DNA from 3 places in the Saccharothrix sp. CB00851 genome. Region 1 is predicted to be linked to each of the others. Evidence: riboswitches for the same ligand, from Rfam matches in the RefSeq annotation. Region 1 holds a riboswitch; each other region holds the start of a gene.
The links. Region 1 has a riboswitch for glycine ahead of gcvT (glycine cleavage system aminomethyltransferase GcvT). Riboswitches for the same ligand answer to the same signal wherever they lie in the genome.
Positions count from the first base shown of each region.

Region 1 (9,443 bases):
GGCCTTGCCCGCGATCACGTGCTCCAGGGGCCCACCCTGCTGGCCCGGGAACACGGCCGAGTTGATCTTCTTGGCGAGGTCGGCCTCGTTGGTCAGGATCACGCCGCCGCGCGGGCCGCCGAGGGTCTTGTGCGTGGTCGTCGTCACGACGTGCGCGTGCGGCACAGGGCTCGGGTGCAGACCCGCGGCGACGAGACCGGCGAAGTGCGCCATGTCGACCATCAGGTAGGCGTCGACGGAGTCGGCGATGCGCCGGAACTCGGCGAAGTCCAGCTGGCGGGGGTAGGCCGACCAGCCGGCGACGATCAGCTTCGGGCGGTGCTCCAGGGCCAGGCGCTCGACCTCGGCCATGTCGACGCGGCCGTCGGTCTCCGAGACGTGGTAGGGCACCACGTTGTAGAGCTTGCCGGAGAAGTTGATCCGCATGCCGTGGGTGAGGTGCCCGCCGTGCGCCAGGTCGAGGCCCAGGATCGTGTCACCGGGCTGGAGCAGGGCGAACATCGCGCACGCGTTGGCCTGCGCGCCCGAGTGCGGCTGGACGTTGGCGAAACCGGCGCCGAAGAGGTCCTTGACGCGCTGGATCGCCAGGCGCTCGATCACGTCGACGTTCTCGCAGCCGCCGTAGTAGCGCCGGCCGGGGTAGCCCTCGGCGTACTTGTTCGTCAGCACCGAGCCCTGCGCCTGGAGCACCGACACCGGCGTGAAGTTCTCCGAGGCGATCATCTCCAGCGTGCTCTGCTGCCGGTGCAGCTCGGCGGCGACGGCGTCCGCGACCTCCGGGTCGAACTCCGCGAGGGAGGTGTTGAAGTGCTCGGACATGTGTGGGTCTCTCCCTTAGCTGGATCGCTTGTAGAAGGGCAGTGCGACGACTTCGACCGGCTCGTGCTTGCCCCGGACGTCGACGGACAGCCGGGTACCGGGTTCGGTGTTGCCGACGGTGACGTACGCCATGGCCACGGAGTACCCGAGGGTGGGCGAGAGCGCGCCGCTGGTGACCTCGCCGATCGGGTTGCCGGACGCGTCGAGCACGGGGTAGCCGTGCCGGGGCGCACGGCGCGAGGTGGTCTTCAGGCCGACCAGGACCTGGTCGACGCCCTGTTCGGCGACGGTGGCGAGGGCGTCGCGGCCGACGAAGTCGCCCGGCTTGTCCAGCTTCACCACCCGGCCGAGGTTCGCGTGGAACGGCGTGTGGTCGCGGCCCAGCTCGTTGCCGTACAGCGGCATGCCCGCCTCCAGCCGGAGGGTGTCGCGGCAGCCGAGGCCCGCGGGCTTGAGGTCGTGCGGCGCGCCCGCCTCCAGGAGGGCCTGCCAGACGTGGGCGGCGTCGTCCGGCGCGACGAACAGCTCGAAGCCGTCCTCGCCGGTGTAGCCGGTGCGGGCGAGCAGGACCGGCTTGCCCGCCACCTCGGTCGGGTACGAGGCGTAGTACTTGACCGAGGTCAGGTCGGTGGGCGTGAGGCCGGCGAGGATGGCGGTGGACTTCGGGCCCTGCACGGCGAGCAGCGCGTAGTCGGTGGACTTGTCCTCGACCGTGGTGTCGAAGCCCTTCGCCCGCTCGACCAGCGCCTCGTGGACGACGGCGGCGTTCGAGGCGTTGGCGACGACGAGGTACTCCTGGTCACCGGTGCGGTAGACGATCAGGTCGTCGATCACGCCGCCGTCGGCCTCGCAGATCATCGTGTACCGGGCGCGGCCGACGCCGATCGCGGACGCGTGGCCGACCAGGGCGTGGTCCAGCGCGGCGCCCGCCTGCGGCCCGGTGAGCAGGATCTCACCCATGTGGGTCAGGTCGAACAGGCCCGCCGACGTGCGCACCGCGTGGTGCTCGGCCAGCTCGCTGTCGTAGCGCAGCGGCATCCGCCAGCCCGCGAAGTCGGTGAACATGGCGCCCAGCGCCTCGTGTTCGGCGTGCAGGGGCGTGCGGCGGCTTTCCATCAGGCGGGCCCTCCCTGGGTGCGGACATGGCGGCGGCGCCGACCGGTCGGGTCGGCGGGCGGCACGTCCGAGAGATTCACGAGCGAAAGGATGACACGGTCCACCGGAGACTCCTCGTCGAGTGAGCCTCCCCCTCTGCCATGAGCCTGAGAGCTTCGCCGCCGGGTGAGGGCGGCTTGCACCGTGGGCGAGGCGCACCGGGTGCGCCTGCTTTCCAGAGTTGCCTTCGTCGGGCGGTACCTGTGCCTGAGAGATTCCGGGGAGGAGTTGCTCCTTCGGCGCCCCGGTCGGGGACTCTCCCGCTCGACATCGACGGCCGTGTTCAGTTGGTACCGCCAGACGCTAGGGGTGCCCGGCGGGCGGGGTCAACCCCGGTCACAGGCTCTTCTCGGCCCGGACGCTCTCGACCACCTTGCGCTCGGCGTAGAACGACACGAACGGGATCGTGCCCGCGAGCAGCACCAGGACGGTGCCCTTGATCGACCAGCGGGCCTTGAGCGCGAGGTCGACGGTGAGCACCAGGTACACCGCGTACAGGAAGCCGTGGACGGGGCCGACGACCTGCATCATGCCCTCGTTGCCGCCCGCGTACTTGGCGATCATGGCGACCACGAGCAGCAGCAGGCCGACACCGACCACGTAAGCCATGAACCGGAACCTGCTCAACGCGCCGCTCATCGCCCTACCTTCACCTCACCGCTGGTCCCGCGCGTGGAGTTCGGCGAGCATGCGGTTGTAGGCCGCGAGCTCTTCGTCCTCGTCGTCGTGCGCGGGTGTTCTGACGGGCTCAACGGTAACGACCGGCCGGGACGGCTCGGCCACCGGCTCCGGCGCGACGTCGGCGGGCGCCTCGGCGGCCTCGGCCTTGCGGCGGGCGTCCAGCCTGCGGATGCGCCACACCATGAACGCGGGGAAGAGGCCGAACAGCGGCCACTGGAAGACGTAGCCGAGGTTCTGGAACGTGCCACCGGCCTGCGAGAACCGCTCCCACTGCCAGTAGGCCAGCCCGCAGCACACGACCAGCGACGCCAGGCACACGGCGACGATGGCCAGCCGCTGGGGGGTGATGAGGCCTCGCACGCCTCAAGAGTACTTCCTACTTCACACGGGGCTGGGGCTCCCCGCACAGGAGCCCGCCCCTGGGAAAGGTGAGGGCTCCAAGACCTCAGGAGCCCGCCCCGACTCGTCGGACCTAGGCCACGCCGTCCCGGCGTTGCCTCTGCAGCCTGGCCACGCACCAGGCCGCCGCACTACCCCGACGCAGGTGCTGGAGCACCGTCATCGGGCCGAGGCGACGACCGAGGTCGGCGGGCGTGAGCCCGGCCGCCCGGTAGTCCAGAGCGCGCTGGTCCAACGGGCTGATGCCCGCGTCCCACCACAGCTCCGCCTCGGACAGGTCACCCACCAGCTGCCAGTAGCTGGCGGCGGCCGCGAGCAGGACCTCGGGCACCTCGGGCGCCCGCTTCCGCATCGCCGCCACGTACGCCGGATCCGCGGACTCGACCTTCACCAGGCCGCGGGAACCGCCATTCGCCCGCTGCACGGGGATCCCCGGTGCGGACGGCGGGGCTTCCGCGAGCCACGCGTCCTTGATCCGGTTCACCTCCTGCAGCTCGGCGTCGTCCGAGCGCTCAGCCGCCCACTGCCGCAACAGCTCGTCGACTCCGGAGTCCTCGACCATTCTGCCTCCTCATCGGTCGAAGATCAGCCAATGCGACGCACCGTATTAGCGGGTACCGACAACCGCTAGACCCCGGTTTGTCTAAAACCCTGTTACCAGGGCGTTATAGCCCTCATTCCACCCGTACGGTGCAACGTCCGGGGCGCATAGTCACCGATCGTGACCGCATTGAGCGGAGTTCGCGGCGGTGCGGCGGGTGATCTAGGCGAAGAGGCTGCGGACGAAGGTGATGATCGACTCGGCGCCGGACTGGAGCCACCCGAGCGCGGTCCTCACCGCTTCGGCGGACTCGTTCGGCTGGGTGATCAGGAGGAACAGCACCAGCGCGACCGCCGCCAGCGTCACCACCTTCTTGACGTTCACTGATCGCTCTCCGTCCGTATCACTGGGCAGGGCGGCCGGGCGCCGCTCCGGTCGTGTCAACGGCCATGGTCCCTCATTCACCCGGATGATGACGGTCGATCCCGCCGCCATCGCCCGACCGGCCGCCGGAACGACCACGCAACCAGGCTGGAACCACCTCGACTGTCACCCGAACGGACGATCAAGGGGACCAGCGGTCCCGCCGATCACCAAGGTACGGGCACTCGCCCACCCCCCAGGCACGGACACCGAGGTTCCAAGACACGTTCATCTCTTCGCCGCCCATCACCTGATTGCGCCGACGTACGCACCGAGCGTGACAAAGGTCGATGCGGGCTGCCACTCAATTCCGGTCCCCCTTCAGGTGATTTACCGCGCCCTTTTCCAGACCAATCGGGCACCGGTCTCCTCAGGCGACGACCCCGGACCGCCGCAACCCCTCGATCTCGTCCTCCCCCAGCCCCAGTTCACCCAGGACGGCGACCGTGTGCTCACCCACCGCGGGCGGTCGGCCCGGCGTGGCCGCGGGCGTCCGGTCGAACCGCGGCGCGGGCGCGGGCTGCGCCACCCCGTCGACCTCGACGAACGTCCCCCTCCGCGCGTTGTGCCCGTACCCGGGCGCCTCGCCGGGGGCCAGCACGGGCGCCAGGCACGCGTCGGTGCCCTCCGCGAGCGCCGCCCACTCATCCCTCGTCCGGGTGGCCACCGCGGCGGCGATGCGTGACCGCAGCTCCGGCCAGTTCGCCGGGTCGTGCCGCCCGGGCAGCCCGGCGTCGGCCAGGCCGAGCACGACCAGCAGCTCGGCGTAGAACTTCTCCTCCAGCGCCCCGACGCTGACGAACCCGCCGTCCGCGGCCTCGTACACGTCGTAGAACGGCGCGCCGCCGTCCAGCAGGTTCTCCCCGCGCGCACCGGGCCAGGCGCCGGCCGACGACATGCCGTGCAGGAACGTCGTCAGCAGCGCCGCGCCGTCGACCATGGCCGCGTCCACCACCTGACCGCGCCCGGACCGCTCCCGCTCGTACAGCGCGGCCAGCACGCCCAGGGCCAGCAGCAGCCCACCGCCGCCGAAGTCGCCGACGAGGTTGAGCGGCACGGTCGGCGGCGCGCCGGCCCGGCCGATCGGCTCCAGCGCCCCCGCCACCGCGATGTAGTTGATGTCGTGCCCGGCGCGGTCGGCCAGCGGGCCGTCCTGTCCCCAGCCGGTCATCCGCCCGTAGACCAGTCGCGGGTTGCGGGCCAGGCACTGCGCCGGCCCGATGCCCAGCCGTTCGGTCACCCCCGGCCGGAAGCCCTCGACCAGCACGTCGGACTCGGCGACCAGGCGGAGCACCAGCTCGGCGCCTTCCGGTCGGCGCAGGTCGACGCCGATCGACCGCCGCCCGCGCCCGAGCAGGGGCACCTCGGTACCGCCGCCGACGCGGTCCACCCGCACCACCGAAGCGCCGAGGTCGGCCAGCACCATGCAGCCGAACGGGGCGGGCGCGAGGCCCGCCAGCTCGACGACCTTGAGCCCTTCCAGAGGTCCCGGCATGTCAGAGGGACCTCGCGATGATTTCCTTCATGATCTCGTTCGTCCCGCCGTAGATCTTCTGCACGCGGGCGTCCGCCCACGCGCGCGCGATCGGGTACTCGGTCATGTAGCCGTAGCCGCCGAACAGCTGCACGCACTCGTCCACCACCTGGCACAGCCGTTCGGTGGCCCACCACTTGGCCATCGCCGCGGTGGGCACGTCGAGCCGGCCCGCCAGGTGGTCCTGGACGCACTCGTCCACGAAAGCCCTGGTCACACGGGCCTCGGTGGCGCACTCGGCGAGCTTGAACCGGGTGTTCTGGAACTTGATCAGCTCGCGGCCGAACGCCGTGCGGTCCTTGACGTAGGCCAGCGTGAGGTCCACCGCGGCTTCGATGCCCGCCACGGACGCCACCGCGATGATCAGCCGCTCCTGCGGCAGCTGCTGCATCAGCTGGATGAACCCCTGACCCTCGCCGGTGCCCAGCAGGTTCGCCGCGGGCACGCGCACGTCGTCGAAGAACAGCTCGGCGGTGTCCTGGCCGTGCATGCCGACCTTGTCCAGCACCCGGCCGCGGCGGAAGCCCTCGGCCTGCGCGGTCTCCACGACGAGCAGCGAGATGCCCGTCGCGCCCTGGCTGGGATCGGTCTTGGCGACGACGATGACCAGGTCGGCCTGCGCGCCGTTGGTGATGAACGTCTTCGAGCCGGACAGCACGTACTCGTCGCCGCGCCGCAGCGCCCGCGTCTTGATGTTCTGCAGGTCGGAGCCGCCGCCGGGCTCGGACATGGCGATCGCGCCGACGTACTCGCCGGACGCCATCTTCGGCAGCCACCGCCGCTTCTGCTCTTCGGTTCCGTAGGCGTTGAGGTAGTGGGCGACGATGCCGCTGTGCACGCTGTTGCCCCACGCGCTGTCACCGCACCGTGCCTGCTCCTCCAGCAGCACGGCCTCGTGCGCGAACGTGCCGCCGCCACCGCCGTACTCCTCGGGGATGGACAGGCAGAGCAGGCCGACCTCGCCCGCCTTGGTCCAGAAGTCCCGGTCCACCTGCTTCTGCGCGGCCCAGCGCTCCTGGTGCGGGACCGCCTCCCTCTCGAGGAACGTCCGAGCCAGCTTGCGCAACTGGTCCAGGTCCTCGGTCATCCATGCGGAACGGCGAGTTGGCATGACTCGACGTTCCCACTGGTCGGACCTGTCCGCCATGACCGCAGCGCGCCAGGGTGACCCGTGATCGTGAGCAAAACGGTCAGGGTCTCGCCCCCGGCCTGGGAGCCCTCAGGACTCGACCCCACGGGATGGTGAGCTATTAAGTCACCTCGCTCGGTCATGGGCAGGGTCGAGTGCCGTGGTTACCGTGGAGTACATGAGCGAAGCCTTGATCTTCGACGCGGTGCGCACACCGCGTGGCAGGGGAAAGCGCGGTTCGCTGCACAGCGTCAAGCCGATCACCCTCGCTTCCGGGGTGCTCGCGGCGCTGGCGCGGCGCAACGACCTGGACACCTCCGCGGTGGACGACGTGGTGTTCGGCGTCGTGTCACCGGTCGGCGAGCAGGGCGCGGACATCGCCCGCACAGCGGTGCTCGCGGCCGGGTGGGACCTGCGGCCGGCGGGCGTGCAGCTCAACCGGTTCTGCGCGTCGGGCCTGGAGTCGGTGAACCTCGCCGCGGCCAAGGTCGCGTCCGGGTTCGAGGACCTGGTCGTGGCCGGTGGCGTCGAGTCGATGTCGCGGGTGCCGATGGGCTCGGACGGCGGCGCGTGGATGGCCGACCCGGAGACCAACATGGCGGTCAACTTCGTGCCGCAGGGCGTGAGCGCGGACCTGATCGCCACGCTGGAGAGGTTCACTCGGGAGGACGTCGACGCCTACGCGCTGCGCTCGCAGCAGCGGGCGACGCTGGCCCGGGACAAGGGCTGGTTCGACCGGTCGCTGGTGGCCGTGGTCGACCAGAACGGCTCGGTCGTGCTCGACCACGACGAGGCGATCCGCCCGGAGACCACGCTGGAAGGGCTGGGCAAGCTCAAGCCGAGCTTCTCGTTCCACGGCGACCTGGGCTTCGACGCCGTGGCCATCGACCGGTACCCGACCGTGGAGCGCATCGACCACGTCCACACCCCGGGCAACTCGTCGCAGATCGTGGACGGCGCGGCGGCGATGCTGATCGGCAACGAACGCATCGGCCGGGAGCTGGGCCTGACGCCCCGCGCGCGGATCATCGCGACCGCGGTCGTCGGATCCGAGCCCACGATCATGCTCACCGGTCCCGCCCCGGCCGCGCGCAAGGCGTTGGACAAGGCGCGGCTGACCGTCGAGGACATCGACCTGTTCGAGATCAACGAGGCGTTCTCGTCGGTGGTGCTGAAGTTCCAGCGCGAGCTGGACCTGCCCGACGACAAGGTCAACGTCAACGGCGGCGCGATCGCCATGGGCCACCCGCTGGGCGCGACCGGCTGCATGATCCTGGGCACCCTGCTCGACGAGCTGGAGCGCCGGGACCTGCGGCGCGGGCTGGCCACGTTGTGCGTGGGCGGCGGCATGGGCATCGCGACGATCATCGAGAGGGTCTGATGGCTATCCACTTCGAGCGGGACGACGAGGGCATCGTCACCCTCACGATGGACATGTCCGGTTCGGCGAACGTGATGAACGCCGAGTACCACCAGGACATGGGCGCGGCGGTCGCGCGGCTGGAAGCCGAGCGCGACGACATCGCGGGTGTGGTGCTGACGTCGGCCAAGAAGACGTTCTTCGCCGGTGGAGACCTGAACGTGCTCATCCGGATCACGCCCGAGAACGCCGCCGAGGCGCTCGGGTTCCTGGAGGAGATCAAGGGCCAGCTGCGGCGGTTGGAGCTGCTCGGCAAGCCCGTCGTCGCCGCGATCAACGGCAGCGCGCTGGGCGGTGGCCTGGAGATCGCGCTGGCGTGCCACCACCGGGTGGTGCTGGACGACGACAAGATCCAGCTGGGGCTCCCCGAGGCGACGCTGGGCCTGCTGCCCGGCGGTGGCGGCGTGACCCGGATGGTGCGGCTGCTCGGCGTGCAGCCGGCGTTGCCGTTGCTGATGGAGGGCAAGCAGCTGCGGCCGGCGCGGGCGTTGCAGGCCGGGATCGTGCACGAGCTGGCGTCCTCACGCGAAGAGCTGATCGCCAAGGCGCGGGCGTGGATCAAGGAGAACCCGGCGCCGCAGCAGCCGTGGGACAAGCCGGGGTACACCGTGCCGGACGTGCGGGTCGGCGACCCGAACCTGTACGGGCTGCTCGCCGCCGCGCCCGCCGTGCTGCGGAAGAAGACGCACGGCGTGTACCCGGCACCGGAGAAGGTGCTGGCCGCCGCGGTCGAGGGCGCGCTGGTGGACTTCGACACGGCGTTGAAGGTCGAGGCGCGGTACTTCGTGGAGCTGGCGGCGGGCCAGGTCTCCAAGAACATGATCAACACGTTCTGGTTCCAGCTGAACGAGATCAGCGCGGGCGGGTCGCGGCCGGCCGGGGTCGAGCGGTCGAAGGTGTCGAAGGTCGGCGTGCTCGGCGCGGGCATGATGGGCGCGGGCATCGCCGAGGTCAGCGCCAAGGCCGGGATCGAGGTCGTGCTGAAGGACGTGACGCTGGAGGCCGCGCAGCGGGGTGCCGGTGACACGCCGGGCATCACGCCGACCGACTCCGACGCCGACCTCGCGGGCTGCGACCTCGTGATCGAGGCGGTGTTCGAGAACCGGGAGCTGAAGAACAAGGTGCTGCCGGCGGCGGAGTCGGCCGCTCTGCCGGACGCGGTGATCGCGTCGAACACGTCGACGTTGCCGATCACCGGGCTGGCGTCGGCGGTGGGTGATCCCTCGCGGTTCATCGGGCTGCACTTCTTCTCGCCGGTGCCGAAGATGCGGCTGGTGGAGATCATCCGCGGGGAGAAGACGTCGGACGAGACGTTGGCGCGGGCGTTCGACTACGTGCTGCA
Region 1 is NZ_LWLC01000011.1:12,905-22,347, reverse strand. Features, by position in the region: gene glyA (serine hydroxymethyltransferase) at 1-819, opposite strand, end outside; gene gcvT (glycine cleavage system aminomethyltransferase GcvT) at 835-1,938, opposite strand; glycine riboswitch at 2,064-2,158, opposite strand; glycine riboswitch at 2,160-2,247, opposite strand; gene A6A25_RS11945 (DUF3817 domain-containing protein) at 2,311-2,613, opposite strand; gene A6A25_RS11940 (hypothetical protein) at 2,629-3,015, opposite strand; gene A6A25_RS11935 (transcriptional regulator) at 3,128-3,616, opposite strand; gene A6A25_RS44690 (hypothetical protein) at 3,818-3,979, opposite strand; gene A6A25_RS11930 (CaiB/BaiF CoA transferase family protein) at 4,389-5,513, opposite strand; gene A6A25_RS11925 (acyl-CoA dehydrogenase family protein) at 5,515-6,663, opposite strand; gene A6A25_RS11920 (acetyl-CoA C-acetyltransferase) at 6,860-8,062, shown strand; gene A6A25_RS11915 (3-hydroxyacyl-CoA dehydrogenase NAD-binding domain-containing protein) at 8,062-9,443, shown strand, end outside.

Region 2 (9,443 bases), on a different contig from region 1:
GCCATTCGGGTTCGCGGTCCATCATGTGCGCCAATACCCGTTCGGCTCCGGCGGGCAACCGGCCCGGCCCGGCCAGTCCATCGAGCACCAGTTGCGTCAAAGCAACGTAGGTCAGACCGTCGTCGGTTCTGGTGCGCTCGAACACGACCTGGTCGTGGGCGCTCAGCAGCAGGACGTCCGCGCCTTCATCGACCCGGAGCAATCCGAGTTCCTCAAGCCAGTCGTCCGATACATCCGACCCATTGTCGACGTAGAGCATCAATTGGCCGCCCACGGTTGTCGGTGCGACCTGATCTACGGCGTACGAGCCGGTGACAGCAACGCGGGAGGACCCACGGTAGGAAGCTCCCACTTCCCGCAACCCGGCCAGGACCGCGCGGGGACCGTTGAGCGAAACAGCACCGACGTATGAGTTGGCACGAAGGAGGTCGTAGGTCTGCGCACGTGCGCGCAGCAACTCGGGCCAGTCGACTCCGATGATCGTGCGTCCCTTGCGGCGTATCAGGAGCTGATCTTCCAGCCTGCCGAGCAAGCGGGATACCCAAGGCAGGCTCACGTCGGTGGCGACCGCGATTTCCTTCGGCTGGTAGGGAGGAGTGAAATCGGCCAGGAAGCGCACGACGCGACCAGCCCGGGGTCCGGCCAGCGTGATGTTCCTCGAACCCGCGTTCCCCGCCGGAGGATTCGGATCCTTCGACGCACCTTGCGTCTGGATTCGAATCGAGGGGTAGGCGATCGAGATGGAGGCGTTCCCCGTCAGGTCCAGATAGGCGATGTCCTGCTCACGCAACTTCTGCCGAGTGCGAGGACTCAGCCAAGGCGCCGCCACCAACAAGAGAATCGACTTGGCATGGACCAGGCGCAAGATGTTGTCGATCTGCCGGATTCGCGTCTCGACCTCGAGAGGTGTGAGTTCGGACTGCACGATCACGAGCAATTCAGCCGGGGTGCCACGCTCGTAGGGTGGGTTCACACGGATCCGCGCATCGACCATGGCATCGCCGTCACGGGCGTCGTCGGGCAGGGGGAGCCTCGCGACCGTCCAGCCGGCACCCAGGACTTCGCGCAACGAACCGAGCGCCTGCTCCAGCAGGCCTTCCGATCGTGGTTCGAGTTCGCTCACCGCCGCGCTCCTCACCCTGCGACACGTAGGGCGAAGCCTAGACAAACTTGCCTCGTACGGCGACTTGCCTCACCGAGGCAACTGAGAGGAAGAGGCAAGTCGCCATCCATCGAACCCTCTGGCAGCCCTTCGGCCGGCATCGTTCACCACGCCGAAGGGCTACCAGAGTTCACCACCGAGATGAAGCCGCCGCCGGGGTCAGCACTCGATGACGTTGACGGCGAGGCCGCCGCGTGCCGTCTCCTTGTACTTGACCTTCATGTCCTTGCCCGTCTCACGCATGGTCTTGATGACCTTGTCCAGGGACACGAAGTGCGAGCCGTCGCCGCGCAACGCCATCCGCGCCGCGGTGATGGCCTTGATCGACGCCAGGGCGTTGCGCTCGATGCACGGGATCTGCACCAGCCCGCCGATCGGGTCGCACGTCAGCCCCAGGTTGTGCTCCATGGCGATCTCGGCCGCGTTCTCGACCTGCTCCGGCGTGCCGCCCAGCACCTCGGCCAGCCCCCCGGCCGCCATCGAGCAGGCCGAGCCGACCTCGCCCTGGCACCCGACCTCGGCGCCCGAGATCGACGCGTTCTCCTTGAACAGCACGCCGACCGCGCCCGCCGTCAGCAGGAACCGCACCACGCCGTCGTCGGACGCGCCCGGCACGAAGCGGGTGTAGTAGTGCAGCACGGCGGGCACGATGCCGGCCGCACCGTTGGTCGGCGCGGTCACCACGCGACCGCCCGCGGCGTTCTCCTCGTTCACCGCGAGCGCGAACAGCGTCACCCAGTCCATCACCCTCAGCGGGTCGGTGGCGTAGTGCTCGGCCTCCATCCGGCGGCGCATCTCGGCCGCGCGACGACGTACCTTCAGCCCACCGGGCAGCACGCCGTCGATCGTGCAGCCGCGCTCGACGCACGCCTGCATCACGTCCCAGATGTGCAGCAGCCCCGACCGCACCGCCGCCTCGTCCCGCCACGACAGCTCGTTGGCCAGCATGACCTCGCTGATCGACAGCCCGGTCTCCCGGCACCGCGCCAGCAGCTCGTCACCCGTGCGGAACGGGTGCGCGACCGACGTCTCGTCGGCCTTGATGCGGTCCGTGCCGGTGGCCGTCTCGTCCACCACGAACCCGCCGCCGACCGAGTAGTACACCGCCGAGTCGACCACGTCGTCACCCGAGTGGGCGGTGAAGCTCATGCCGTTGGGGTGCAACGGCAACGACTTCCGCCGGTGCATCACCAGGTCGGTGGCCTCGGTGAACACGATGTCCCGCACGCCGGCCAGCCGCAGCCGCCCGGTGGCACGGATCTCCGCCAGCCGCCGTTCGGCGTCCTCCGGGTCGACCTCCTCCGGCCGGTGGCCCTCCAGCCCGAGCAGGACCGCTTTCGGGCTGCCGTGCCCGTGCCCGGTCGCGCCGAGGGACCCGAACAGCTCGACGTGCACCCGGTCGACCGAGTCCAGCGCGGGCCGCAGCCGGTCGGAGAACATCATCGCCGCGCGCATCGGGCCCACGGTGTGCGAGCTCGACGGCCCGATCCCCACCGAGAACAGGTCGAACACGCTGATCGCCATGGCGTCAGTCCCCGGTCAGTTCCGCGTACTTCGCCGCGGTCAGCAACCCCGTCGCGTCGGTCACCGCCACCTTGAACAGCCAACCACCGCCGTACGGGTCGTTGTTGATCAACGACGGGTCGTCCACGACCTCGGTGTTGACCTCCACGACCTCGCCGCTGACCGGCGCGTACAGATCGCTGACCGACTTGGTCGACTCCAGCTCGCCGCACACCTCACCGGACGTCACCGCGGCGCCGACCTCGGGCAGCTCCACGAACACGATGTCACCCAGCGACTCCGCCGCGTACGACGTGATGCCGATCGCCACGGGCTCCTGGGTACCCGGCGCCCAGTCCACCCACTCGTGCTCGGGCGTGTACAGCAGGTTGTCCGGAAAAGTCACGACAGCGCTCCCTCACGGCAAGGTCCTCCAGCCCCACTCTGTCCTGGGACCTGAGAGCTTCGCCGTCAACGACGGCTTGCACCGTGGGTGCGCGCGTGAGCACGCTTTCCAGAGTCGCCTCACCCGAGCGGTTCTCGCTGCCTGAGAGTGTGCGGGGTACTTGCTCCTTCGGCGCCCCGGCCTGTTCACCGAGGTCTCTCCCGCGCGGGTTCCGGCGCTCATGACGCGCCGCGGCCGATGTTCAGTTGGTTGGCCCGAACGCTAGGTGCCCGTGCCGACGGGTGTCAACGCGGCCGAAGGCTTGTTCGACAAGCACAACGCCACACCATCGCGTTGGTGCTACCGGCACGATGACACCGAAAACCCGTTAACGGACCTTTGGTGTAACAACGGCCGAAGGAGCCCACCGTGCGGATCGCAGTTCCCCGCGAGATCAAGAACCACGAGTACCGCGTCGCGCTGACCCCGGCGGGCGCGCACGAGCTGACGCAGCGCGGTCACGACGTGGTCGTCGAGACCGGCGCGGGCCTCGGTTCGGCCATCACCGACGAGGAGTACCTGGCCGCCGGCGCGAAGGTGCTCGCCACCGCGGACGACGTGTGGGCCGAGGGCGACCTGGTGCTCAAGGTCAAGGAGCCGATCGCCGAGGAGTACCCGCGGCTGCGCAAGGGCCAGGTCCTGTTCACCTACCTGCACCTGGCCGCCGACCGGCCGCTGACGCGGGCGCTGCTGGACTCCGGCACCACCGCCATCGCCTACGAGACCGTGCAGACCGCGAACGGCGCGCTGCCGCTGCTGGCGCCGATGTCCGAGGTGGCGGGCAGGCTGGCGCCGCAGGTGGGCGCGTTCTCGCTGATGAAGCCGTCCGGCGGTCGCGGCGTGCTGCCCGGCGGCGTGCCCGGCGTGCACCCGGCGCGGGTCGTCGTGATCGGCGGCGGCGTGGCGGGCCTGAACGCGGCCGCGATCGCCGTCGGCATGGGCGCGGACGTGCAGGTCCTGGACACCAACGTGGACCGGCTGCGCCACATCGACGCGCTCTACCAGGGCCGCCTGCGCACCGTGACGTCCAACCGGTACGCCGTGGAGCAGGCCGTGCGCGAGGCCGACCTGGTCATCGGCGCGGTGCTGGTGCCCGGCGCGAAGGCGCCGAAGCTGGTGAGCAACGAGCTGGTGGCCGACATGAAGCCCGGCGCGGTGCTGGTGGACATCGCGATCGACCAGGGCGGCTGCTTCGCCGACTCGCGGCCGACCACGCACGCCGAGCCGACCTACCAGGTGCACGACACGGTCTTCTACTGCGTGGCGAACATGCCCGGCGCCGTGCCGCGCACGTCGACCTACGCGCTGACCAACGTGACGCTGCCCTACGCCGTCGCCTTGGCCGACCAGGGCTGGGAAGCGGCGCTGCGCGCGGACGCGTCCCTGGCGCCCGGCCTGAACGCGCACGAGGGCCTGCTGACCAACCTGCCGGTCGCGCAGGCGCACGGGATGACCCACACGCCGATCGACCTCTGAGGCGCGAACCGCGAAGGGCCCCGCTCACAGCACGTGAGCGGGGCCCTTGCCTACGTAAGACGGCCCGCTCAACCAGCCTGGGGGTCACTGGGAGCGGGCCGCGTGACCAATCTTAGCCGGGAACAGGGCTCCGTGCCCAGCGGCCCCACCGATCCGGCCGAAGTGTCACCCCTGCGGTGGCAACACGCTGTGTACACGTTCAAGCAATCGAATGAACCTGGGTGATAACGGGTAAGTCACGACGGCCTCGCGACCGATGCACAGGACGGGAACTCCGCAGCTACGCAGCGGGGTCGTCCGCTCGCGCGGCGTTCTGCCGCGCCACCTCCGATCGGAGTGCAGATGGCTGAACCTGAGGGCTGGATCGACTGCCACGACCCCTTCGGGCGGGACCGGTCGATGACCGTTCTCGTCGAGAACGACCGAGTTCTGCTGGTCGCGCCGCCGGGCGAGTCCGCTGTGATGTCCGTCACGCAGACGCGCAGGTTGCACCGCCTGCTCGACCAAGTCGCCGACAGGATGTGAGCGGCGTGGACGAGGCACTGCGCGCCGCCGTGCTGCGCCGCCTGGCGTTGCTGGACGAAGCCGCGGAGACCGGCGAGGCGGAGGCCCTCGTGCCGCTCGCCCGGTCCGAGATCCACCGCCTGGCCGACGGGTGGCGGCTGCTGCTGACCGTGCACCAGCCCGATCCGGACGGCCGCTGCGGCGCGTGCCCCGGCATCCTGCGGCACAAGAAGTGGCCGTGCCAGGTGTGGACGATGGCGCACCAGCACCTCATCGGCGACGGCCTGCCGCACCGGCAACGCCGCCGTCCGCTGCGGACGCTGCGCCATTCGAAGGACGTCGAGACGACCACCGAGATACCGAGGGTCGCGTCGAAACCACGGCACGCCCTCCCCGAGTGACCCTCCTAAGGCAGGATGACGCCCGGTAGGAGTACTCGGGAGGGACGCGTGCACGACGGCACAGGCCGCATCGTGGTGCAGAACTTGACCAAGCAGTTCGGTCCGGTCGCAGCGGTGCAGAACCTCAGCTTCACAGTGGAACCCGGTTCGGTGACCGGCTTCCTCGGCCCCAACGGGGCCGGCAAGACGACGACGCTGCGCATGCTGCTCGGCCTGGTGACCCCCACGGCGGGCATCGGACTGATCAACGGCAGGCCGTTCAGCCAGCTCGGCAACCCCGCGCGGGTGGTCGGCGCGGTGCTGGAGGCGCAGGGCTTCCACCCCAAGCGCACGGCACGCAACCACCTGCGGGTCTACGCCGCGGCGATCGGCGTGCCGGACTCGCGGGCCGACCAGGTGCTCCAGCTCGTCGGGCTCGGGGCGGCGGGCGACCGCAAGGCGGGCGGGTTCTCGCTGGGCATGAAGCAGCGGCTGGCCCTGGCCACCGCGCTGCTGGGCGACCCGCAGATCCTGGTGCTCGACGAGCCGGCCAACGGGCTGGACCCGGAGGGCATCGCGTGGCTGCGGACGTTCCTGCAGTCCTACGCGCGCAGCGGGCGGACCGTGCTGATCTCCAGCCACCTGCTCGCCGAGGTGGAGCAGACGGTCGACCAGGTGGTCATCATCAGCCGCGGCCAGACCATGTACTACGGGTCGCTCGACCAGCTGCGCGACCAGCAGCAGGCCCGCGTGCTGGTGCAGCCGTCGGACGTCGGCGCGCTGGTCGCGGCGCTGCGCGAGGACGGGATCACCGGGATCGAGCAGGTGCCGGACGGCCGCATCGCGGTCAGCGGCGTGGCGGCCAAGGAGGTCGCCGACACCGCGCTGAAGGCGGGCGTGTCGATCTACGGCCTGCAGGAGGAGAAGGTCGACCTGGAGCGGCTGTTCTTCCAGCTCACCAACGGCCAGTACGCGGCGCCGGGACAGAGCCAGTACGCGGCACCGGTCGGGTACCAGCAGCCGCAGCCCGGCTACCAGCAGTTCCAGGCGCCGCCGGGCTACCAGCAGTCGCCGCAGCAGTACCAGACTCCCCCGTCCGGCTACCAGCAGCCGCCATCGGGCTACGAGCAGTACCAACAACCAGCGCAGGGCTACCAGCAGCCGCAGGGTTACCCGGGAGCACCGCAGCCGCCGCAGGACAACCCCTACGGTCCGCCGCAGCAGCAGGACAATCCATACGGTCAGCAACACGGCCAGGGCGGCCTCGGGGGCGGTGCGTGATGGGCAACCTGATCAAGGCCGAGTTCCGCAAGACCACCACCACGGGCCTGTGGTGGGGCCTGATGATCCCGACCGTGCTGCTCGCGTTCGGCTGGGCGCTGGGCACCGGCGCGATCTTCAAGACCGTCTCCGACTTCATGGGCAGCAGCGACGCCGAGGAGCTGGCCACGCTGCTCAACGTGGACCCGTCGCAGTGGCAGATGTCGGTGTTCGGCATCGCCCGCAGCATCAACGTGGCCACGATCTTCCCGATGATCTTCGGCGGCCTGGCGATCGCGAACGAGATCAACCGCAAGACGATCACCACCACGTTCCTGACCGCCCCGAACCGGGTCTCCGCGCTGGGCGCGAAGATGGTCGTCTACGTCCTGTGGGGCGCGATCTTCGGCGTCGCGATCGTGGCGTCGGTGAGCATCGGCATCGCGCTGACCTCGAACTCCGGCTCGCTGCCGGACGCGGGCGGGTGGCTCGCGATGGCCGGCGTCGGCATCCTGTCGTCGATCCTGATGACCATGTTCGGCGTCGGTGTCGGCGCGCTGATGACCAGCGTCGTCGGCACCACCGTGGTGCTGCTGCTCTACATGCTGATCGTGGAGAACGGCCTGCACCTGGTGCTGTCGTCGCAGGGCCTGCCGGAGATCATCGGCTTCCTGCCCAACGGCGCGGTGAACGGGCTGACCGGCTCGGTGGCGTCGTCGCTGTTCCTGGCGAACGCGGGCGTCGTGCCGGACGAGATGGTCGAGGTGCTGCGGGCCATCGCGGGCGCGCTGGGCGCGTTCGACTGGTGGCTGAGCGGGTTGATCTTCCTGGTCTGGACGGCGTTGTTCTTCCTCGGCGGCTGGGCCACCACGCAGCGCAAGGACATCACCTGATCGCGTGATCTTGAACGCCTGACGGAGGCCGCCCCGAAGGTTCGGGGCGGCCTTCGTCACACCGACCCGGCCTGCGCTGTCGGTGGTCGGACCTATGTTGGACCTCGTGACTGTTTCCGACGGCTGGATCCGCAGGCTCGCCAGGGCGTGCTGGCGGCACCGCGCGCTCGTGGTGCTGTCGGTGCTCGCCGCCGTCGTGGGCGTCGGGTTGCAGGCCGTCGGCCCGTTGCTGATCAAGGTCGCGGTGGACGACGCGATGGTCGGCCGCACGGACCGCCTGGCTTGGCTGGCGATCGTCCTGGCCGGCCTGGAGCTGCTGACCTTCGGCACCGCGTTCGTGCGCCGGTTCCTCGGCGGGCGGCTGGCCGTCGACGTGCAGCACGACCTGCGCCAAGCCGTGTTCGGCGCGGTGCAGCGGCTGGACGGCCCGAAGCAGGACGCGCTGCGCACCGGCCAGGTCGTGTCCCGCTCGATCACCGACCTGCAGCTGGTCAACAGCCTGCTGTCGATGACGCCGCTGGCGTTCGGCACGGTCGTGTTCGCGGTGGCGGCGATCGTGGCGATGTTCTGGCTCTCGCCGCTGCTGACCGTGATCGCGCTGGTGATCGTGCCCGCCGTCGGCGTGGTCGCGGCCCGCAGCAGGCTGACGCTGTTCCCGGCCACGTGGTCGGCGCAGCAGCGCGCGGCGGACGTGGCTCAGCAGGTCGAGGAGACCGTGACCGGCGTGCGCGTGGTCAAGGGCTTCGGCCAGGAGGCGCGCGAGGTGTCCCGGCTGGAGTCGCGGGCCGCGCTGTTGTTCGCCGAACGGATGCGCGCGGCCCGGCTGACCGCCCGCCCGTCGGCGACGTTGAACTCGCTGCCGTACCTGGGCCAGGTGGCGGTGCTGGCGCTGGGCGGCTGGCTCGCGCTGCGCGGCGAGGTGACGCTGGGCACGTTCCTGGCGTTCGCGACCTACGTGGCCACCCTGGTCGGCCCGACCCGCCTGCTGGCGAACCTGATGGTGACCGCCCAGCTGGCGCGCGCGGGCGTGGAGCGGGTGTACGAGCTGATCGACTCGCAGCCGACGGTCGTGGACGGCGAGCGGGACGTGCCCGCCGGTCCGGTCGCGGTGGAGCTGCGGGACGTGACGTTCGGGTACACCCGCAGCGAGCCGGTGCTGTCCGGGGTGTCGCTGCGCGTCGAGCCGGGCGAGACGCTGGCGATCGTCGGCACGGCGGGCTCGGGCAAGTCGACCGTGTCGCTCCTGCTGCCCCGGTTCTACGACGTGCACGAGGGCGCGGTGGCGGTCGGCGGCGTGGACGTCCGCGACCTGCGCCTGTCGTCCCTGCGGCAGACCGTCGGCACCGTGTTCGAGGAGGCTTTCCTCTTCTCCGACACGGTCCGCGCGAACATCGCCTACGGCCTGCCGGACGCCTCCGACGAGCAGGTCCGGGCCGCGGCACGGGCGGCCGAGGCGCACGAGTTCATCGAGGCGCTGCCCAACGGCTACGACACCGTCGTGGGCGAGCGCGGCCTGACGCTGTCCGGCGGTCAGCGCCAGCGCGTGGCCCTCGCCCGCGCCCTGCTCTCCGACCCGCGCGTCCTGGTCCTGGACGACGCGACGTCGGCCGTGGACAACGCGACCGAGGCCGCGATCCACCGCACGCTGGCCGCCGTGACCGCCGAGCGCACCACCCTGCTGATCGCGCACCGGCGGTCGTCGCTGGCGCTGGCCGACCGCATCGCCGTGCTGGACGCGGGCCGGGTGGTCGACATCGGCACCCACGCCGAGCTGCAAGGGCGCTGCCGCCTCTACCGCGAGCTGCTCGCGGGCCCCGGCG
Region 2 is NZ_LWLC01000016.1:75,769-85,211, reverse strand. Features, by position in the region: gene A6A25_RS17735 (hypothetical protein) at 1-1,123, opposite strand, end outside; gene A6A25_RS17730 (L-serine ammonia-lyase) at 1,322-2,686, opposite strand; gene gcvH (glycine cleavage system protein GcvH) at 2,691-3,071, opposite strand; glycine riboswitch at 3,190-3,284, opposite strand; gene ald (alanine dehydrogenase) at 3,480-4,586, shown strand; gene A6A25_RS17715 (hypothetical protein) at 4,929-5,111, shown strand; gene A6A25_RS17710 (hypothetical protein) at 5,117-5,491, shown strand; gene A6A25_RS17705 (ABC transporter ATP-binding protein) at 5,540-6,751, shown strand; gene A6A25_RS17700 (ABC transporter permease subunit) at 6,751-7,623, shown strand; gene A6A25_RS17695 (ABC transporter ATP-binding protein) at 7,718-9,443, shown strand, end outside.
Region 2: another riboswitch for glycine. It lies ahead of gcvH (glycine cleavage system protein GcvH); the one in region 1 lies ahead of gcvT (glycine cleavage system aminomethyltransferase GcvT).

Region 3 (9,443 bases), on a different contig from region 1:
CGCCATCCCGGCGTTGAGGTGGCTGCACGGCCACTCGACCGGCGCGGCGCCGTCGACGCTGGTGTCCGCGCACGCCGAGGTGGCGATGACCGCCTCCGCCACGATCGAGCTGATCACCAAGGCGAACGGCGCGGCCATCGACGCTGCCCGGGAGGACCTGCTGGTGAAGTGCGTGGACGGCGTCGTGTGGCTCTACCGACAGGCAACGTTCCACGAAGACGGCACCTGTTGTTTCGACCACAGCTCCTATGACACCTCGACAGTGGCGCGCGCGCTGTTCGACGCGCTGCGGCACGAGTCGCTCGTCGAGGAACTCGCGACCCGGGGCATCCCTTCGATGGACAAAGTCATCCTGGGGTCGGCCCGCTGGCTCCTGGTGCGGTTCGACCAGGCCGACCGCGGCGACATCGGAGCCATGCTGAACCCGTCGGAGTACGCGCAGATCGGGCGTGCGCTGGCCGTGTTGACCGAGCGGTACGACCTGGACGAGCACGTCGGCGCGCACACCCGGTACCAGACCTGCTCGGAGGTCATCAGCAGGATCCTCATGACGCTCTTCGAGCGGAAGAGCGAGCGCATGGTGGACGTGACCCCCGAGGGCGGCGGCAACAGGACTCTGGCGATCTGGTGGGACGACTTCTTCGGAACCTCGGAGGTCCTCCTCTTCCTCGGCGCGGTGAGTGACTCGGCCGACCACGGCCGGACGGTGCTCACCGCCGTCGAACGAGCCATGATCCGTGAGTGCATCGCACGCTGCTTCCTGCTGGTGGAGCACTCCCAGGCGGACGGCCTTTGGGGCGGTTACCTCGACACGGTGGGCGTCTTGAACGCCTACGTCTCCATCAGCGAGAACAGCAAGCGCCTGTTCAACGAAGGCCGCGGCAGGCACCAACTCGTGGCGCAGCCGCGCATCGTCTTCCGCGCCGTCCGCTGGGTGTGCGACCCCACCCAGCGCAGCTCGGACGGAAGCGTCCTCCACACGGCCTGGCTCACCACGTTGTTCGTCATCGCCCTGGTCCGGGTAGCCACCATGTGGGAGTACTCCGACCGGACGGTCGGCGAGTTGTACGACGACCTCAGCATGGCGATGGACCGGGGCATCTCCGAACACCGGGCGAGCCAGATCTCCGCCATCCTGGACCGGGAGAACGCGCTGGAGAAGCTGGCGGCGGAGTCCGCGCTGCTCCACCGGGCCAGGGCGGTGTCCAGCCACCTGAGGTGGGTGCGGTCGCGCTTCGCGCTCACCGTGCTGGTGATCGTCCTGGGCGGCGCCACCGCGACATCCGTCGGCACCCTGGGCGGGATCTTCACCGTCGAGTTCCACTCGAAGAACACCGCCGACGTGCTCAGCCTCGTCGCGCTCACCACAGCGGGCGTGTTGGCGATCATCACGGTGCTGTGGTCGGTCGGACGCCCACCGGAGTGACGGAGAGACCATGGACGTGCTCATCGTCGGCGGCTTCGAACCGTCGGGCCACGACTCGACCGCCACCGCGCTGGCCCAGGCGGCGGTGCGACGAGGACACCGGGTGCACGCCTGGAACTGGCGGGAGGTCCTGCCCGGGGTCGACACCCACCCGGTGTTCCACCTCCACCGGCGGGCGATCCCGGCGGGAGCGCCGCACGCGTGCGGGATCCTCGACAGCGAGGCGATACCCGAGGCGCTCGGTCCGGACCTGGCGCACCTGCTCCCGGATCCCGCCGACTACGACGTGGTGTTGTCCGCCCATCCCTGGTCCACCGCGGTGGCCATCACGGCGATGGAGTCGGTGACGGGCACCATGCTCGTCGACTGCCACGGCGAGTTCGCCCCGTTCCCCAACGGCTTCCACGAACGGGTCGACCTGTACGTCGGTGGCCGGTTGTCGCGATCGGTCCCGGCGTGGGTCCGCCGGCGGTGCGTGCCGACCGGCGTGCCGGTCCGCGCACAGTTCGGCCGGGACCGGCGTCCGAAGGAGCCCAAGCTGGTCCTGCTGGGAGGTTCGGCCGGCCACGCGATCACCGAGACCGCCCGGCTCGCCGCCGGTGTGGCCGAGCGCGTCGGGGCACGGCAAGTGGTCGCGATCGCGCCGAACGACGAGGTCGCGTCCTCCTGGCGGACGGCCGGAATCCCGGATGTGGCCGTGGAGCCGACGGACATCAGCTCCCAGCTCGCCGACGCCACCTGGTTGATCACGAAGGCGAGCGGTCCGCCGGTCGCCGAAGGGCTCGCCAGCGGGTGCCAGGTGCTCTGCCCGCCGTCCGGTGTCTTCTGGGAGGACGAAGCACGCGCGTACCTGAGTGCAGAGCGCGTCGTCCACCCCCTCGCGCCCCTCGGGGCAGTGCCGAGTCGGGTGGACGTCGACGTCGAAGCGGCACGGCGCGTCGCACAGGAGTGCGTCGACGCGGGTTCGGCGATCTGGACGAGCATCGAACAGCGCTTCCGGACCGACGCCGCACCGACACCGGTCGAGCCGGCCGAGGTGGAGCTACTCGCCCGGCTTCGCGCCGAAGCGCTGCGGTGGCCGGAGGAGAACGCCGCGCTGCCCGCGGTCAGCGCGGCGTTGGCCGACATCATCGACAAGTGGTAGCGCCGAGCCGCCCCGTCGAGAAGCGGTGGCGCCAAGCCGTTCCGACGTGGGCGGAACGGGGTTCCGGCACCCGCGTGCGCGGTGCGACGCGGGTGCCGGCCGGATCAGCCATCAGCCGCCGTAGGCCGAGACCGGCGGGCAGGAGCAGACCAGGTTGCGGTCGCCCTTGGCGCCGTCGATGCGGCGCACCGGGGGCCAGATCTTCGGCGCCGAGGTGCCCGCCGGGAACACCGCCACCTCGCGGCTGTACGGGTGGTCCCACTCGGTCGCGATGGAGGCCGCCGTGTGCGGCGCGTTGCGCAGCGGGTTGTCGTCCACCGGCCACTCGCCCGAGCCGACGCGGTCGATCTCGTGCTTGATCGCGATCATCGCGTCGATGAACCGGTCGATCTCGCCCAGGTCCTCGCTCTCCGTCGGCTCCACCATGAGCGTGCCCGCCACCGGGAACGACATGGTCGGCGCGTGCAGCCCGTAGTCCGCCAACCGCTTCGCCACGTCGTCCACCGTCACGCCGGTCGCCTTGGTGATCGGCCGCAGGTCGAGGATGCACTCGTGGGCCACGAACCCGCCCTCGCCGGTGTAGAGCACCGGGAAGTGCTCGTCCAACCGCCGTGCCACGTAGTTCGCCGCCGCGACGGCGGTGAGGGTGGCGCGGCGCAGGCCGTCCGCGCCCATCATCCGCACGTACGCCCACGAGATCGGCAGGATCGACGCCGAACCCCACGGCGCGGCGCTGATCGGGCCGACACCGGTCGCCGGACCGGCGGTCGGCTGCAACGGGTGGTTCGGCAGGAACGGCGCCAGGTGGGAGCGCACGCCGATCGGCCCGACACCCGGACCACCGCCGCCGTGCGGGATGCAGAACGTCTTGTGCAGGTTCAGGTGCGACACGTCCGACCCGAACTTGCCGTACTGGGCCAGCCCGATCAGCGCGTTGAGGTTCGCGCCGTCCACGTACACCTGGCCACCGGCGTCGTGCACCAGCCCGCACACCTCGCGCACGGTGTCCTCGTACACGCCGTGCGTCGACGGGTACGTGATCATGATGGCGGCCAGGTCGTCCCGGTGCGCGTCGATCGTCGACCGCAGGTGCTCGATGTCCACGTTGCCGTGGTCGTCGCACTTGACCACCACGACCCGCATCCCGGCCATCACGGCGGACGCGGCGTTGGTGCCGTGCGCGCTGGACGGGATCAGGCACACGTCGCGGTGGTCGTCGCCGTTGGCGCGGTGGTAGGCGCGGATCGCCAGCAGGCCCGCGAACTCGCCCTGGCTACCCGCGTTGGGCTGCAACGACACCGCGTCGTACCCGGTGACCTCGGCCAGCCACCGCTCCAGGTCACCGACGATGCTCAGCAGCCCCTCGGCGTCCGACGCGGGCGCGAACGGGTGCAGGTCGGCGAACTCCGGCCACGTGATGGGCTCCATCTCGGCCGTGGCGTTGAGCTTCATCGTGCACGAGCCCAGCGGGATCATGCTGCGGTCCAGCGCCACGTCCTTGTCCGACAACGACCGCAGGTAGCGCAGCAGCGCGGTCTCGGAGCGGTGCGAGTGGAACACCGGGTGGGTCAGGTAGTCGCTGGTGCGGCGCAGGTCGGCGCAGATGCCGTCGGCGGTGTCGGCGTCCAGGCCGTCCACGTCGGCGACGGTCACGCCGAACGCCTTCCACACCAGGTGCAGGTGCTCGCGCGTGGTGGTCTCGTCGCACGCGATGGACACCACGTCGTCGTCCACCTGCCACAGGTTCACGCCCAGGTCGCGCGCGGCGGACACGACGGCCGAGGCACGACCCTCGACGCGGGCGCGCACGGTGTCGAAGAACTCGCCGTGCACGATCTCGACGCCGCCCTCCAGCAGGCCGGCGGCCAGCACGGTCGCCATCCGGTGGGCGCGGGTCGCGATCGCCTTCAGGCCCTCCGGACCGTGGTACACCGCGTACATCGAGGCGATCACCGCGAGCAGGACCTGCGCGGTGCAGATGTTGCTGGTCGCCTTCTCCCGGCGGATGTGCTGCTCGCGCGTCTGCAGGGCGAGGCGGTAGGCGAGCGAGCCGTCCGCGTCCACGGACACGCCGACCAGCCGTCCGGGCAACTGCCGCTCCAGGCCCTGTCGCACGGCCATGTAACCGGCGTGCGGCCCGCCGAACCCGATCGGCACGCCGAAGCGCTGCGTGGTGCCGATGACGACGTCCGCGCCGATCTCGCCGGGCGGGCGCAGCAGCGTCAACGCCAACAGGTCGGCGGCGACCACGGCCTGCGCGCCCGCCTTGTGGATCTCCTCGACCACCGACGCGTGGTCGCGCACCACGCCGGACGCGCCCGGGTAGGACAGCAGCACGCCGAAGAAGTCACCGCCCAGGCCGAGCCCTTCGATGCCCTGCGACAAGTCGGCGGTGACGATCTCGATGCCCAGCGGCTCGGCGCGCGTCTCGATGACGGCCAATGTCTGCGGCAGCGTGTCGGCGTCCACCACGAACTTGTTCGACTTCGACCGGCCCGCGCGGCGCACCAGCGTCATCGCCTCGGCGGCGGCGGTGGACTCGTCCAGCATCGAGGCGTTGGCCAGCGGCAGACCGGTCAGGTCGGCGACCATCGTCTGGAAGTTCAGCAGGGCTTCGAGCCGGCCCTGGGAGATCTCCGGCTGGTAGGGCGTGTACGCGGTGTACCAGGCGGGGCTCTCCAGCACGTTGCGGCGGATCACCGGCGGGGTGGTCGTGCCGTAGTAGCCCAGGCCGATCATCTGCGTCATCGGGCGGTTGCGGGCGGCGAGGGCGCGCAGCTCGGCCAGCGCCTCGGTCTCGGTGGCCGGCGCGGGCAGGTCCAGCACGAGGTCGCGTTCGCGGATCGACTCGGGGACGGCGTGCTGCGCCAGTTCCTCCAGCGAGCCGACACCGATCACGTCGAGGATGCGGGCCAGCTCGGCGGGCCGCGGGCCCACGTGCCGGTCGGCGAACGGGGTGCCGTGCTCGAGTGCGGCGAGGGGGATGCGGTCCTGCGTCATCGGTGCTGGCCTCCAGGGCTCCGGACAGACTTCTGCCGTTGCCCTCCCCCTCTGTCTTCTGCCCGACGTCGGGCGCCTGAGAGCTTCACCCGGTGGTCCGGGCTTGCACCGTCGGCGGGGTCGAGCGGTCGTGCCCGACCCGCTTTCCAGAGGCGTCTCACCCGCACGGTCCTTGCGCCTGAGAGGTTCCGGGGAGGATTTGCTCCTTCGGCGCCGAGACTGGCTCGGACTCTCCCGCACGGGATAAAGCGACTACGCGCGAAATCGTACCTGTCACGGGGGTGTGCGGTACCGCCGGCGCGACGTGGATCTCAGTGCCGCGCACCGGTTCCGCCTACCGCCGGGTCAGCCGATGGCCCTGGTGCGGCGGCGACGGGACAGCTCGTCGTCGGCCGCTTCCACGATCTCGGCCCCGTCCGCGCGTTCGGCGGGGAAGTCGTGGATCGTGCCGCTGATCTCCCGCATCGCACCGGAGACCGCGATGCCGAACACCCCTTGGCCGCCTTGGAGCAGGTCCACGACCTCCTCCGGCGACGTGCACTCGTAGACGGTGGTGCCATCGCTGAACAGCGTGATCCGGGCCAGGTCCTGCACGCCGCGGCGGCGCAGGTGGTCCACCGCGACCCGGATGTTCTGCAGCGAGACACCGGTGTCCAGCAGTCGCTTGACGACCTTGAGGACCAGGATGTCCTTGAACGAGTAGAGCCGTTGGCTGCCGGAACCGTGGGCGCTCCTTATGGTGGGGTTGACCAACCCCGTGCGCGCCCAGTAGTCCAGCTGGCGGTAGGTGATGCCCGCGATCTGGCACGCGGCGGGGCCGCGGTACCCGACCAGTTCGTCCGGCAGCGAGGAGTCCGGGAACAGCTCACCCTGTTCGCCGGATCCGGCCCGGATGGGCGCTTCCTCGACCACGCCTGCCTCCCCTCGGTCCGGTCACGACGACCGGCGACCAACGTGAAGCCGCCGCGGTGCCCGAATCACACCGTGGCAATTCACCTGAGTTCGACGGTAAGACCGGCTAGGGGGCAGGTCAACGCGACGCGCGGGGCGTGTCTGACCTCAACGTGAGGTTGAGGTTGAGAGAGACGCCTGTCGTAAGCCATTCGGGTGACGTTTAGTGATCGTTTAGCGGCGGGGTGCTGACGTTGTGTAACCCGGAGGTGTGACACCTGGAGGTGGCACGCGGGGTTGATCCACAACGCACCGCGCACGCTTGCGGAGGGCCGTTCACGGCTCCGCGCCGACGTTTTCGGCCCTTCGCAGGTGGCGGTGGGTGGGGGCGAAAAGCTTTCAAGCGTCCTCGCCGGACGGGCAGATCAGCAGGATGACATCCCGTTCGTTCCGTCTCCGTCTTGTTCCGTCGGGAACTCCCGCTGGGTTGGTGGTCCCGGGGTACGTGTCATCCCACCGACCTCCCTCCGGGCTACCACACGCGTCAAGAGGGCGCCCGAAGTTGGAGTATCAGGCAACGCTCGCACGAGGCCCCCTTGACACGTGCGGTAGGGCTACGCCAGGTCGGCGGGATGACACGAACCCCTACCTCTGCAAAGCGGCCGCACCCGCCCCGGGCCCGCTCGACCCCGCGCCCGATCGCGACCCCCGGCACGTGCCACTGGCGGCGCTGTTTGCCCTTCCAAAGGTAGGGCTTCGTGTCATCCCGCCGACCTGGCTTTGCCCTACCGCACGTGTCAAGGGCGGCGCGTCCAACTTCGACTGTCACTTCACTGGAGCCTCGCGCCGCCCTTGACACGTGTGGTAGCCCGGAGGGAGGTCGGTGGGATGACACGGAGTCCGGGACCACGACCCAACAGGACATCCCCGACGGAACAAGACCGAGACGGAACGAACGGGAGGTCATCCTGCTGATCTGCCCGTCCGGCGAGGACGCTTGAAGGCTTTTCAAGCCGTCCACCGCGAGCCAAGGCGCCAGCTACATGCCCCGGCGTGGCCTACGTGTCGGCCCCGCGGAAGTCCTCGGGCGAGACGGAGTCGAGGAACTCGCGGAACTTCTCGACCTCGTCCTCCTGCTCGTCCGGGATGATGAGGCCGGCCTCGGCCAGCACCGACTCCTCCGCGTGGATCGGCACGCCGATCCTCAGCGCCAGCGCCACCGAGTCACTGGGCCGAGCGGACACGCGGATGTCGCCGTCGAACACGAGTTCCGCGAAGTAGGTGCCCTCCTGCAAGTCCGTGATCCGCACCTGCTCCAACTGCCGGCCGAGGGCTCCGATGACGTCCTTGAGCAGGTCGTGCGTCAACGGCCGGGCAGGACGGACACCTTGCTGCTCCAACGCGATCGCCGTGGCCTCGACCGATCCGATCCAGATCGGCAGGTACCGTTCGCCCTCGGTTTCGCGCAGCAGCAGGATCGGCTGGTTGGCGGGCAGTTCCACCCGCACGCCGACGACGCGCATCTCGCTCATCGGGTCTCGCCTCCCTCAGCGCGCTGAAATTCTGGCGTCCCCGCTACCAACGAGGATCCCCCACGTACTCTTTCGACGCTACCCGCCAAGCGGGCCCTGTGCGCAACCGCCCGCCCTCATCGGATCACGATGCGGACACGCGTTCACCTCGGCGAAACAGGCCGACCGGTGACGTCACGCAGGCCAACCTTCACCAACAGTGTGTGCAGCGTTACGGAAAGCGCCGCCAGCTCCCGCACCACGTCCTCGCGGTCGCGTTGCCGGTGGGCCGCGCCGACGGCCTGCTCGACCAGCCCGACCTCGCGGTCCGCCGCGGCGCGGAACGGCCGCAGGTGGCGTGCTTCCAGGCCGTGCTCGGCCATCGCCCGCACGGTCGAGGCGATCTGCACCGCCTCGTGGTCGTAGAACCCGCCCGCACCGGCCCTGATCAGGCCGAGCTGCTCCAGCTCGACCAGCACCCCGGCTTCGATGCCCGCCCTCGCCAGCAGGTCCTCGCGGGTCACCCGGTGCCCGACCGCCGGGGACGGGTCGACCGCGCGCAACGCCTTCGCCGCGCTCTGGTCGGCCGCGTCCAACTGCTCCTTGATGACCTTCAGCGGCAGGTACCGGTCCCGCTGGGCGGACAGCACGTACCGCAGGCGGTCCACGTCCGCGGCCGTGAACTGCCGGTACCCCGATGCCGTGCGCGCCGGGCGGACCAACCCCTCCGACTCCAGGAACCGGATCTTGGAGATGGTGACGTCGGGGAAGTCGGGCCGCAGCTGCGCCAGCACCACCCCGATGCTCAACCCCCCGCGTGGCCGCCCGGCCGCCGTCACCGGAGCCCCATCGCTCAGGCCCCCTGGCCCCCGGCGCCCGGACCGGTCAGGAACACCAGGCGGAACTTGCCGATCTGCACCTCGTCGCCGTTGGCCAGCACCGCCTGGTCGACGGGCTCGCGGTTGACGTAGGTGCCGTTCAGGCTGCCCACGTCGATGACCACGAACTCACCACCTTCACGGCGGAACTCGGCGTGGCGACGGGAGACCGTCACGTCGTCGAGGAAGATGTCGCTGTCGGGGTGCCGCCCCGCGCTGGTCGTGTCGCGGTCCAGCAGGAACCTCGACCCCGCGTTGGGGCCGCGCTTGACCACGAGCAGCGCCGACCCGGCGGGCAGCGCGTCGACGCCCGCGACGGCAGGCTCCTGGGCGGGCGCCTCGGCGCCCTCGACCTCGGCGAGGAAGTCCGCCCGGAAGACGGAGGTCCGCTCCGGGGACTGCTCTGGCGGAACGCCTGGCCCGTCGTTCGTGCTCACCTGAGCTCTCCTCCTGCTGCTGGAACCGTCGAGACCGCTAGAACCTATCGTGCCCGAACCCTTGTCTGAGGAGCGGCTCCCCCACCGACCGAAGAGCCGCCGGAAGATCGACGTCACTCCCCCGCCACCAGCTCCTGGTACGCCGCGGCGTCGAGC
Region 3 is NZ_LWLC01000013.1:37,331-46,773, forward strand. Features, by position in the region: gene A6A25_RS15410 (hypothetical protein) at 1-1,426, shown strand, start outside; gene A6A25_RS15415 (hypothetical protein) at 1,437-2,570, shown strand; gene gcvP (aminomethyl-transferring glycine dehydrogenase) at 2,682-5,570, opposite strand; glycine riboswitch at 5,727-5,817, opposite strand; gene A6A25_RS15425 (MerR family transcriptional regulator) at 5,916-6,482, opposite strand; gene A6A25_RS15430 (bifunctional nuclease family protein) at 7,520-7,993, opposite strand; gene ftsR (transcriptional regulator FtsR) at 8,137-8,811, opposite strand; gene garA (glycogen accumulation regulator GarA) at 8,826-9,287, opposite strand; gene gcvH (glycine cleavage system protein GcvH) at 9,401-9,443, opposite strand, start outside.
Region 3: another riboswitch for glycine. It lies ahead of gcvP (aminomethyl-transferring glycine dehydrogenase); the one in region 1 lies ahead of gcvT (glycine cleavage system aminomethyltransferase GcvT).